2 regions of the Vescimonas fastidiosa genome follow, and region 2 is predicted to be linked to the other one. Evidence: predicted binding sites of a transcription regulator. Region 2 holds the regulator's gene; the other holds the start of a gene.
The links. The regulator LexA, encoded in region 2, represses DNA repair genes until DNA is damaged. The targets are predictions, from matches to a motif close to CNAACANNTGTTNG.
Positions count from the first base shown of each region.

Region 1: the regulator LexA is predicted to act here: its motif matches at 3,878-3,891, upstream of KI236_RS02780 (putative DNA modification/repair radical SAM protein).

Region 1 covers NZ_AP023415.1:569,660-575,837, forward strand. Annotated here, with positions in the region: gene KI236_RS02760 (STAS domain-containing protein) at 232-552, shown strand; gene spoIIAB (anti-sigma F factor) at 542-985, shown strand; gene KI236_RS02770 (sigma-70 family RNA polymerase sigma factor) at 982-1,689, shown strand; gene KI236_RS02775 (TIGR03915 family putative DNA repair protein) at 1,577-2,443, opposite strand; gene KI236_RS02780 (putative DNA modification/repair radical SAM protein) at 2,448-3,716, opposite strand; gene KI236_RS02785 (ATP-dependent helicase) at 3,996-6,178, shown strand, end outside.
Region 2 covers NZ_AP023416.1:743,681-749,858, forward strand. Annotated here, with positions in the region: RNA gene ffs (signal recognition particle sRNA small type) at 332-431, shown strand; gene dnaX (DNA polymerase III subunit gamma/tau) at 596-2,377, shown strand; gene KI236_RS10920 (YbaB/EbfC family nucleoid-associated protein) at 2,406-2,771, shown strand; gene lexA (transcriptional repressor LexA) at 2,846-3,487, opposite strand; gene secG (preprotein translocase subunit SecG) at 3,680-3,922, shown strand; gene KI236_RS10935 (PhlB family protein) at 4,517-5,350, opposite strand; gene mnmA (tRNA 2-thiouridine(34) synthase MnmA) at 5,616-6,178, opposite strand, start outside.

The DNA of each region.
Region 1 (6,178 bases), on a different replicon from region 2:
AATCATTTCCTTGTTGTGATTGCATAGTAGTATAATTAACAAGAAAAGTAAAGCGATGGAACATTACAGTAAATATTAGAATCACTTACAGCGAGTTGGAGAAATAAGAATATTGAAAATTCGGATTTTTTAACAGAAGGAACGAAATTCGACAAAATATTACTACATAAAAAAGTATAATCACCGTAGAAGACAAGTCTGCGGTGATTTTTAACAGGAAGTGGTGAAAAAATGCAGGTCAAAGCAGAGAGTATCGATCGAAAACTGATCCTACACCTGCGGGGCGAGTTGGATCATCATGCGGCCAGACAACTTATGCAGCACATTGCCCGGGAGCTGGAGTACGCACTGCCGTTGGAGACAGAGCTGGATTTCTCCGGTGTAACATTTATGGACAGTTCCGGCATTGCCGTAGCATTGCACACGATGCAGCAGATGAAGCAACTAGGCGGAAAAATGCGCATAGGGTATCCATCGGCACAGGTGAAAAAAGTATTTACAGCCGCCGGATTGCAGCAACTCATTGAATTGGAGGAAGGACATGAAAAGTGAAAATCAGGTCGTACTGGAGTTCCCCAGCCGCAGCAGCAATGAATCCTTTGCGCGGGTGGCGGCGGCGGGGTTCGCTATGCAGCTGGACCCAACGCTGGAAGAACTGGGTGACATCAAGACCGCTGTCAGTGAAGCAGTAACCAACGCTATTATTCACGGTTATCCCGATTGTATCGGGCGCATCGTCATGAAGCTGCGCATTCGAGAGGGAAATGTGATGGAAATCATTGTAAAGGATTGGGGCGTGGGCATTGCCGATGTAGAGCAAGCACGAAAACCTATGTTTACCACCGGCAACGATGAGCGCAGCGGTATGGGCTTTACCATTATGGAAAGCTTCATGGACACCATAAGGGTGAAATCAGCTCCTCAAAAGGGCACTACGGTTACACTGAAAAAACGAATTTCTACCCGCATGGGTGAGCGAAAATGAGTGAAAACAGGCTGGCGCTGCTGGATAAAGCACAGTCGGGAGACAGCGATGCCTGCGGAAAAATGGTGGAGGAGAACAGCGGCCTGATCTGGGCCGTAGTGAGGCGCTACTATGGCTGCGGAGCGGACCCGGAGGATCTATATCAGCTCGGATGTATTGGATTCATAAAAGCTGTAAAGGGATTTGACATTACATATGGAACACAATTTTCCACCTATGCTGTGCCAAAAATTGCCGGAGAAATACGCCGGTTTCTGCGAGATGACGGGCCTGTGAAAGTGGGACGAACTCTACGAGAGAAGGGACAAAGCGTCTGGTCGGCCCGACAAAGATTGCGCGCTGCATTGGGAAGGGAGCCGAAGCTGTCAGAGCTGGCCGCAGAGACCGGCTGGAGCGCCGAGGAAATTGCCACGGCGGAGCTGGCCACCGCTGCACCGGAGTCGTTGCAGCAGGAGACGGCAGAGGGGCTGACACTGGAATCCACCTTGGGTACAGATGCGCCGGAGGAGTCGCTGGTGGAAAAAATTGCGCTGCGGGAGGCCATCCGGGACTTACCGGAGCGGGAGAGGGAAACCATCTATCTGCGTTTTTTTAAGTGCATGACCCAGGAGCAGGCGGCACGAGTATTGGGGGTGTCGCAGGTGCAGGTATCGCGTCTGGAGCGAAAGGGGGTAGCGCATCTGCGGGAGATGCTTCGGGAGTGACAACTGTCTCGGATTGGAACTCCGTCATGGTGCTGCGATAGCGCTTAGGTAAAAAGGTGTTTTGGCAGCGCTCATTGTGCCGCTCCCGGATTGCAATGGTATCAAAAAAGGTTTTCCACAGCTTTCGGTATTCTGCTTCCCGGGGGCTGGGCGGTGCCAAGGTCAGGGAATCCACGAAGATGATGCGAGAGCGGCCGTCCTTGTAGAGAAGCAGCTCACCATGAGTGCGGTCATAAAGGAAGAAAGCCTCCCCGGCGTATCGGCTGCAAAAATACTGCCGTAGAAAGGGAAGCACTCGATTCTTGGGCGTAATCTCGGCACCCATGATGCCGTCGTAGTCTGAAAAACGGACAAAACCCCGCAGCTTCTCCAACTCACCGGAGAGATGACGCACAGCCTTGTACAGAGGATAGCAGGCACTGTCCGATCGGCAGAGAAGAAACTGAGGGCCGTCGGCGTAGAGCTTTTTCACAAAAGCGTACAGGTATGCTTCTTTATTATCCATGCAGGTATAAAAAGCTCTGTAGAGCAGATGCGCAGCCTTAACGGAAAGGGACGATAGGCTGCGCTGAATACGGTCGCTGTGGTTCAAGTTCGTCTCCACGGCGCGAATAGAATAGAGGGAGAGAACAGGGAATTCCTCGTTGCTTACAAAGGCAATGGGGAATTCTTTGTTTACATAACTCTCGAATATACAGCAGAGAAAGCCCTCGTAGGTGCCGTCGTATTCATAAATCATATCGTTCCAAGACATTCTGTTACTCCGTTGCGTCAAAAAGGGATAGCTGAGGGGCGGCAGAGACAGGCAGAGCATTTTGTTCTACGGCCTGTAATTGTCGAGTTAGCGTTTCGGCAGTGAAGTGCAGACCCGGGCGCATCTGCCCGCCGCATAGGATAAAAAACTGCGCCCGCTTGAGCACAACGCCCATTTTTTGCAGGTCCTCAGAGTGAAGACATCCCGTACGCCGAGCTGATAGGATACGCCGAGCTCCGGTAGGACCGATGCCGGGAACACGCAGGAGGCGGTCCAGATCCGCGGACATGATCTCCACCGGAAACTGGTCCGGGTGAGTAATGGCCCAATAGCATTTAGGGTCCAGGGTAGGGTCGAAATTCGGATGTGCTTCATCCAGCAGTTCTTCGGCCCGGAAGCCATAAAAGCGCATAAGCCAATCCGCCTGATACAGTCGGTGCTCCCGTAGCAGAGGAGGCTTGGTGTGCAGGGCGGGGAGCAAAGAGTTCTCCACCACAGGCACATAGGCAGAATAGAATACACGCTTGAGTCGATAGCGCTGGTATAGGGATTGGGTCAAGTAGAGTATATGTCGATCGCTGTCTTGGGTTGCCCCCACAATTAGCTGGGTACTCTGCCCGGCAGGAGCAAAGGCGGGGGCGTGGCGATACTTCACCAGCTCTTCTTTATTTTCTCGACCTCTGTCGCGGATCAGCCGCATGGGGGAGAGAATAGCGGACTTGGTCTTATCCGGTGCCAGTGCAGCCAAACCCTCCTGAGAGGGCAGCTCAATATTTACGCTGAGACGGTCGGCCAGGTAGCCCAGCTGCTGCACCAGGGCCGGGTCCGTACCGGGAATGGCTTTGGCGTGGATATATCCGTTGAAGCCATAGTCCTGCCGCAAAAGACGCAGAGCTTCGATCATACGCTGGGTGGTGTAGTCCGGATTGCGCAGGACACCGCTGGAGAGGAAAAGCCCCTCAATATAATTGCGCCGGTAGAACTGAATCGTTAGCTCGGCCAGCTCCTTGGGCGTAAAGGCGGTGCGGCGGGTATCGTTGCTGCGGCGGTTGACGCAATACTTGCAGTCGTACACACAGCAGTTGGTCATGAGTACCTTTAGCAGCGAGATACATCGGCCGTCGGCGGAAAAGCTATGGCAGCAGCCGGCAATGGAAGAGGAAGTGTTTCCGATCTTCCCGGGTCTGGATTCACGCCGGACACCGCTGGAAGTGCAGGCGGCATCATACTTGGCCGCATCCGTGAGAACAGCCAGCTTATCCAGCAGGTCCATATCAAGCGGCTTTGCGTCTGCGTCGAGGCTGGTCGACCCGCTCTACCAAACGCATGAACTGCCCGGAAAGGGTAGCGATACCAATGAGAGTGATGATCCATCCGAAAGTAGTCATAGTTGCTTCCTCCAAGTAAAACTTTTGTTCTACTCGCATTATAAATCGAACAATCGTTCTTGTCAATAGAAAATCGAACAAATTTTCTAATTTTGCATTTCTCCGGTTGACCAACGGATGCATTTGTTATAGAATAGGAGTGAAAAACAGAGAGCGAGGATAGCATGAACGAATTAGAAAAACGATTTATAACCGCTCGGCGCGAGGCAATTGCGCTGGATTACAAACGACTCAATCCTATGCAGCGGGAGGGCGTGCTGACCACAGAGGGGCCGCTGCTGCTGCTGGCAGGGGCGGGCTCCGGCAAGACCACGGTGCTTATTAACCGGGTGGCAAACCTCCTGCGCTATGGCCGGGGCAGCGACACGGAAGAAATCACCATCCCCATTTCCGAGGACGAGGTGGCATTTCTGGAGCAATATATCCAGGATCCCCAGGAGGAGATGCGGCCTCTGATGCAGTACCTGTGTGCCGTGCAGCCGGCCCGGCCCTGGGAGGTGCTGGCTATCACCTTCACCAATAAGGCTGCCGGTGAACTGAAGGAGCGCTTGGAGCGGATGCTGGGAGAAGAGGCGCTGGATGTGTGGGCGGCCACCTTCCATGCTGCCTGCGTGCGCATTCTGCGCCGGGATATTGACAAATTGGGTTACGACCGCAACTTTACCATCTATGATACCGATGACTCCAAGCGGGTTATCAAGGACATTCTCAAGGATTTAGGCCTGGAGGAAAAGCAATTTCCCACACGGGAGCTGCTGTCAGTGATCTCCAACGCCAAGGGAGATATGCAGTCTCCGGAGGAGTTCTGCCAACTGTGGGAGCAGCGAGGAGATTGGCGGAAAATCAGGGTTGGTAAAGTATATAAACTTTACAATCAGAAACTCCGGGAGGCCAATGCCCTGGACTTTGACGACATCATTCTGCACACGGTTACGCTGCTGCAAAGCGACCGGGAGGTGCGTGCATACTATCAGAATAAGTTCCGCTACATACTCATTGACGAGTATCAGGATACCAACCACCTGCAGTTTCTCCTGGCGGGCCTGCTGACGGGCGGTCACGGGAATATCTGCGTGGTGGGTGATGATGACCAGAGCATCTATCGCTTCCGGGGAGCAGACATCACCAACATTCTCAGCTTCGAGCAGCGCTATAAGAACGCCCGGACCATCCGACTGGAGCAGAATTATCGCTCCACCCAGAATATTTTGGACGCAGCCAATGCGGTGATTCGCAACAATGAGGGACGCAAGGGCAAGACCCTGTGGACCCAAAACGGCGCCGGGGATCCGGTGACCATCAAGACCTGCTTCAATGAGAGCGATGAGGCAAACTTCGTGGTGGGCGACATTATGAACGGTTATAATCGGGGCGCCAACTGGAGGGATAATGCCATTCTTTACCGCATGAACGCCCAGTCCAACGCTCTGGAATATGCCTTCAAGCGCAACGGCGTACCTTATAAAATCGTAGGAGGCGTAAAGTTCTTCGACCGAGCGGAAGTGAAGGATATGCTGGCGTACCTATGCGTGGTGTGCAATCCGGCGGATGATCTGCGTCTGCGGCGGATCATCAATGTGCCCTCTCGGAAGATCGGCGGGACATCGGTGGAAAAGGCGCAGGCCATTGCGGCGGCAGAGGGGAAGTCTCTGTTTGAAGTCGTTTGCTCTGCCCGAAGCTACCCGGAGCTGAAGTCTGCCGCCGGGCGAATGGAAGAGTTCGGTCAGATGATCTCGGAGCTGCGCAGCCTGTGCGATGAACTGGAGCTGGTAGAATTCTACAGCCAGGTTTGTCAAAGGAGCGGCTATATGCAGATGCTCCGGGATAAGAATGACATGGAGAGCCGTGGCCGACTGGAAAATGTGCAGGAGCTGGCCTCCAGCATCAGCGCCTTTTTAGAAAATGACCCGGATGACCCGTCCCTGGCAGGATTTCTCAACGATGTGGCTCTGTATACCGATCTGGACGGCCAGTCCGACAGTGATAACTGTGTGACCCTGATGACCATGCACAGTGCCAAGGGGCTGGAATTTGACCATGTATATGTCACCGGCATGGACGAGGGTGTGTTCCCCGGAAACCGAGCTATGGGCGAGCAGGAGGAGATGGAGGAGGAGCGGCGGCTGTGCTATGTGGCCATGACCCGGGCCCGCAAGACCCTGACCATGACCAATGTTCGCCAGCGGATGCTCTTCGGTCAGACGGAGCCGAAAATGCCGTCACGATTCCTGGAGGAGATTCCGGCAGAGAATATGCGCTGGATTGGAAAGCCGGAGCCCCGAAAGGCACTTCAGTGGGACGAGGGGTGGAATGACAGCTGGTCCGGTGGCTGGGGAAGTACACCCCG
Region 2 (6,178 bases):
GGCAGCCCGCCCTACGCACTGCACTCCTTGTAATGTGTCATTGCGAGACCAGTTCGCAAACTGGTGTGGCAATCCGTACCCCCGTCCCTCGGCCCCCTTGCCTAAAGGGGGCTGGCACGGCGAAGCTGTGACTGGGGGATTCCACTCTGCGGCGCACTTCTTGGGCCGGGGCATCCCTCTTATCCTATTTATCTTATCCCATTTTCCGAAAAAAGCAAGGCTTCCCCTGTGAATTTTTTGTGATACGCGCCACATCTGCTTTTTTCCTGTTGCCAAACGCCCCGACTTGTAGTAAAATAACCCTGTTGACAGTCCTCCGTGTGAAGCTGCGGAGCCGGTCTTGCGCAATGGATGCCCACGAATCATGTCAGGCGGGGAACCGAGCAGCATTAAGAGGGATCATTCATGTGCCGCAAGGGCGCCGGCTCTGTGGCTTCATGGGGAGGACTATCTATTTTCGCAAAAATTCCAAAGGAATTTTCACGAAAAGATTTACAGCCCGCTGCGCGCGTAATTTTTGCGCAAAGCGCAAAAATTCCACACCGGCGGGCTAAACGGTTTTTGGGAAACCGATTTTTATAAGGGAGGCAGGCCCATGTATCAGGCACTCTATCGCAAGTGGCGGCCCATCACCTTTTCTCAGGTGGTCGGCCAAGAGCATATCACCGATACCCTTCGGCGTCAGGTGGCTGAGGGCCGCACGGGCCACGCCTACCTTTTCACCGGCACCCGGGGTACCGGCAAGACCACCTGCGCCCGGATCCTGGCCAAGGCCATCAACTGCCTGCATCCTGTGGACGGCGCCCCCTGCAATCAGTGTGAGGCCTGCCGGGGCATCGACGAGGGCCGCCTGCTGGACATCACCGAGCTGGACGCCGCCAGCAACAACGGCGTGGACAGCGTCCGGGCCCTTCGGGAGGAGGCGGTGTATACCCCCTCGGTGCTGAAAAAGCGTGTGTATATCATCGATGAGGTGCATATGCTCTCCACCCCCGCCTTTAACGCTCTGCTTAAAATCCTGGAGGAGCCGCCGGAGCATCTGGTGTTCATCCTGGCTACCACGGAGCTGCATAAGGTCCCGGCCACCATCCTCTCCCGCTGCCAGCGCTATTCCTTCAAGCGTATCCTGCCCCGAGACATCGCCCGTCAGCTTCGCTACATCGCCGGGGAGGAGCAGATTGACCTGACCCCGGACGGGGCGGATATTCTGGCCCGGATGGCAGGCGGCGCCATGCGTGACGCGCTGAGCCTGCTGGACCAGTGCCGCAGCTTTGAGGGGACCTTGAGTGCTTCGGCTATTTTGAACCTTCTGGGTTTGGCAGGGGGAGTGCAGACCGCCCGGCTCATGGAACTGCTTCTGAAGCGGGACGCCCGGGAAGCCCTGCTGCTGCTGGATCAGCTCTACCGGGACGGAAAGGACATCGCCGCCCTGCTGCGGGAGCTGTCGGACCTGTGCCGGGACCTACTGATCCTGCACACGGCCCCGGAGGGCGGCGCGGCTCTGCTGACGGGACTGTATGAGGAAAAGACCCTCTCGGCTCTGGGCGCGAACGCGTCGGGCAGTCGCCTGTTCTATATGGCGGAGGTTTTGGGGCAGACCCTGGCCCGCCTCAGCGACAGCGGCTCTCTCCGCACCGAGGCGGAGCTGTGCCTGCTGAAGCTCTGCGACGAAAGCCTCTGCGGAGACCTCTCGGCCCTGAACACCCGCCTGGAGCGGCTGGAAAAGGCGGCGGCCAAGGGCTTTGCGGCCCCGGCTTCGGAAAGCACTTCGGCCCCGGCCGTGCCGCAGCCGGAAATCCGCCAACCCATTCCCTCCGCTCCGGCCCCCAAGGCCCAGCCTGTCCCGGCCAAGCCGGAGCCGAAAATTCAGCCCGCCCCGGCGGAAAAAGCCCCGGCACCGTCCGAGCCGAAAGCGGCGGCCTCCGCCCGGGAGGACGGCGAAATTTGGGCCCGCCTGCAAAACCAGTATAAGGCCGGGCTGCGGACGGATAAGCGGGTGTTTCTGAATCGGGCCAGCGGCGTCCTGTCCGGCGGCGTGCTCACCGTCACCTGCCCGGACGATATGGTCAAAAGATATTTGGACTGCCCCGAGGTAAACGGGGTGCTTCAGAGCGTCACCGAGGCCCAGTGCGGAAGCCCGGTCCGGGTGGTGTTCACCCTGGGGAGCGGAAAGTCCGCCCCGCTGCACCGGTCTGACACCGAATCGGCACCGCCAAAGCGCACCAAACCGGCACCAAACAGCACCGAATCGGCACCGTCTGTCCCGGCGGAAAAGCCCGCCGAAACGCCCCCCTGGGAGGCCCCGCCCCCTGCGTCGGACCGGATGGATGAGCTGCTGGAGGAGGCCGGACGGCTGGATAATTTCAATATAAAATAATAATTATAAAATAAGGAGAAACATAAGTATGGCAAAGGGTTACAGCGCAAGAGGCGGCTTCACCGGCGGCGCCGGAATGATGCGCCAGCAGCAGCAAATGCAGCAGAAAATCATGAAAATGCAGCAGGAAATGGAGAAGGCCCAGGCCGATGTGGAGAGCGCCTTCTTCTCCGCCACCGCCGGAGGCGGTGTGGTAAAAGCAACGGTCAGCGGCAAGCGCCAGCTCACCGAGCTGACCATTCAGCCCGAGGCCGTGGACCCGGAGGATGTGGAGATGCTCCAGGACCTGGTGATTTCCGCTGTGAACGAGGCCATGCGCCAGGCGGAGGACGCCCTGGAAAACAGCATGCAGAGCCTCACCGGCGGGCTGAATTTCCCCGGCTTCGGCCTGTAAAAAGCAAACAAAAGCATCCTGAAACCCCATGGTTTCAGGATGCTTTGCTATAAATTTTAAATTATTTTAAAGAATTAAGAATAGGTGCGCACCACGGCGGCCACCTTGCCCAAAATGGAGGCGTGGCGGCCATCAATAGGGCTGTATGCTTCGTTTTCCGGCAGGAGCCAGACCTGCCCGTTGCGGCGGGAGAGACGCTTCACCGTGGCCTCGTCCTCCAGCAGCGCCACCACGATCTCACCGTTCTGAGCGGTTTTCTGCTGGTGGACCACCACCAGATCACCGGGGAGAATGCCTGCGTTCAGCATGGACTCGCCCCGAACACGCAGGGCGAAAAACTCCCCGTCCCGACCCTGGGTGTCGAAGGGGATATAATCGTCAATGCACTCCTGCGCCAAGATGGGTGTACCGGCGGCCACATCGCCCAGCACCGGCACCCGGCCGGGAGCATAGCCCGCCTCCTGCACCGGCGTGACCTGCTGCGTGGCGGGGGCAGCATCCGGCCGCTCCACCAAGGTCAGGGCCCGGCCCTTGCGCCCGTCCTTGCTCAGGTAGCCCAGCTCCTCCAGATGCTTAATATGAAAATGCACGGTGGAGGGGGACTTCAGCCCCACGGCCTCGCCGATTTCCCGGACGGAGGGCGGATAGCCCTGGTCGCGGATAAAGGACGCGATATAGTCGTAGATTCTCTGCTGCATGGCGGTCAATTTCTGCATACGATCCCCTCCTGCCTTATGTTATTAAATAGTATAGCACACATTTCCGGAGATTGCAACAACTGTTCGATTATTTTTTTGAATTCTTTTTTGGTTTTATACTTGCATTTGGGGAAAGAATATGCTATGATGATGATTACTTAATGGATATTATGCCATATGGCATCCAAAAATACGGAGGGAAGAAAGATTATGTTGATCGCTGTTACCATTGTGCAGCTGCTGGCTGCTCTTGTTTTGATTCTGATTGTGCTGTTCCAGTCCGGTAAGAGCCAGGGCCTGTCCGGCGCCATTGGCGGCATTGCCGACTCCTATATGTCCAAGGGCAAGGCTCGCACCGTAGACGCCAAGCTGGCGAAGGCTACCAAGTGGGTAGGCGCTGTGTTTGTTATTTTGACCCTGGTGCTGGACTGCATGGTTGCCGCCGGTTTGTAATCGACCGGGAGCATGAAGTGAATAATTGTGTTGTGTAGAAATACCGCCCGAAGCCATGGCTTCGGGCGGTATTTTTGCGTGTGGGGGGAGGGTGCGGAAAAGAATCCCCCAGGCACGGCTTCGCCGTGCCAGCCCCCTTTAGGCAAGGGGGCCAAGGGGACGGGGGATGCGGATTGCCACGGCCAGTTTGCGAACTGGCCTCGCAATGACACGGGTTTTGCAAGGACTACGGTGGGTTCCCTTATAGTGCGTAGGGGAGGGGCTCTGCCCCTCCCGCGGGCGGGGAAATCGGCGAAGCGCTGCCGGTGGCAGAGGAAGCGAGCCGGTTTCGAGGAAGTGCCCCGATTGGCGGCCACAACGGTGGCCGGGAATCGGTTGGCACGACGGTGGGCAAGAGAACCCCGCCCCTACGAGGGGGTTACAAGAGGTGCAGCGGGCGGGTCGTCCGGGAGGCCGACCTCTACGGGTGGTTACAAGGGGTACAACGGGCGGGCCGATGTGGGCATCGGCCCCTACGGATGTGCTACAAGGAGTGCGGTGGGCGGGGCGTCCGGGAGGCCGACCCCTACGGACGGTTACAAGAGGTGCGGGGGTTTATGCCGGGTAGGCGGTGGTGGAGATGTTGTAGTCGGACATATCGGCACCCTCGTGGGGGAGGAGGCTGCGGATGGCGATATTGCCGGCGGTGCAGTCGGAAATGGTGAGGGTCTGCCAGCGGGTGTCCGGGGAGTAGGTGCTGAAATAGATATAGCCGTCGCCTATTTCATCAGGGGGGCAGGCGAAGCCCCCTGTATCGGACCAGAGTAGGAGTGAGCCGCTTTCCAGCAGGGCTTTGGCGAGGTCAGTATCGCTGGCCCAATAGAGGACATATACCTGTCCGTTATCGCCGGAGACATAGCCTAAAATTTGGATGGCCAGGTCGTCGCTGATGTCGATGATGTCGCCGCAGTCGGCCTCGATGTCCCGGTAATGGACAGCCGGTGTGGTGGACTCCGAATCCCAGTCACTATCATCCCAGTCGATGTCGGACCAGTCGTTGGCCTCCCGGAATTCATGATCCCAGATGGCTTTGTGCAGCAGACCCCCCTTAGCCAGGGCGAAAATGAGCAGGAAAACAATGACGATGATAACAAAGGCAAGGGTGTTATTTCGGGGCTTGCCCTTGGAATAGCGGACCTGGGATGGCTTTGGGGCGGCGCCCTCCGCCTGTGGGGCGGAGGGCTTTTTCCGGGGCTTGCGGGTCTGCTCCTCGAAGCAGACCTTCTTTTCGTAGCACACCTTTTCCGAGGGTGTGCCGTGGTGGACGGAGCCGTCGGCTGCCACCCACTCCTGGCGGGGCGGGCGGTTATAGGCACCGCAGCGGGGGCAGCAGCCCTCCCGGTGATAGTCGTAGTGTTTGCCGCAGGCGGCGCAGCGGATGGTCGGCATATTTCAGTCCTCCTCTCTTTTTTCTTTATCATACAGGACGCGGGGTGGGTTTACCACCTATTTGAAGTTGCACAGGGCGGTTTTCGGGGGCAACTTTAAGTTTACGGGGATAGTATAGCATGGGGAGGCCCGGGGGGCAAGATGGGGGAGGGAAAAAAGACAGATTGCCACACCGGTGAATGGGTCACCGGTGTGGCAAGGGCAGGGTGGTATTACAGGGGCCGGTGGGGCGGCAAGCTCTGTGAGGCTTTTTGACACGCGGCTTTCATTCAATGGTGCCGCCGCCCAAGGTGACCTCGTCCTGATAGAGGACTACGGCCTGACCGGCGGTGATGGCGCGCTGAGGAGTGTCGAAGGTCACCCGGATGCGGCCGTCGGGAAGGGGGGTCACGGTGGCCGCTGCCTCGGTCTGGCTATAACGGGTTTTGGCCGTGACCCGGAGGGGGGCGGCAGGAGGCTCGCCGCTGATCCAATTCACCCGGTTTGCCGTGAGGTCGGAGGTAAAAAGGTCCTGATCATCCCCCAGCAGGATGGTGTTATCGGCGGCGTTTTTCCGCAGGACATAGACATGCTTCCCGGCACTGACGCCCAGACCCTTGCGCTGGCCGGTGGTGTAGCAGGGCAGGCCCTTGTGACGGCCCAGCACATGGCCGTCCCGGTCTACAAAGTCGCCGGGGGTCAGGTCTACGCCGCCATATTCCCGGAGAAACTGCACATAATCCCCGTCGGGGACGAAGCAGATGTCCTGACTGTCGGACTTGTCGGCATTGAGCAGGCCCGCCTGACGGGCACTGTCTCTTATAGAGGGCTTGTCGTACTCCCCTACGG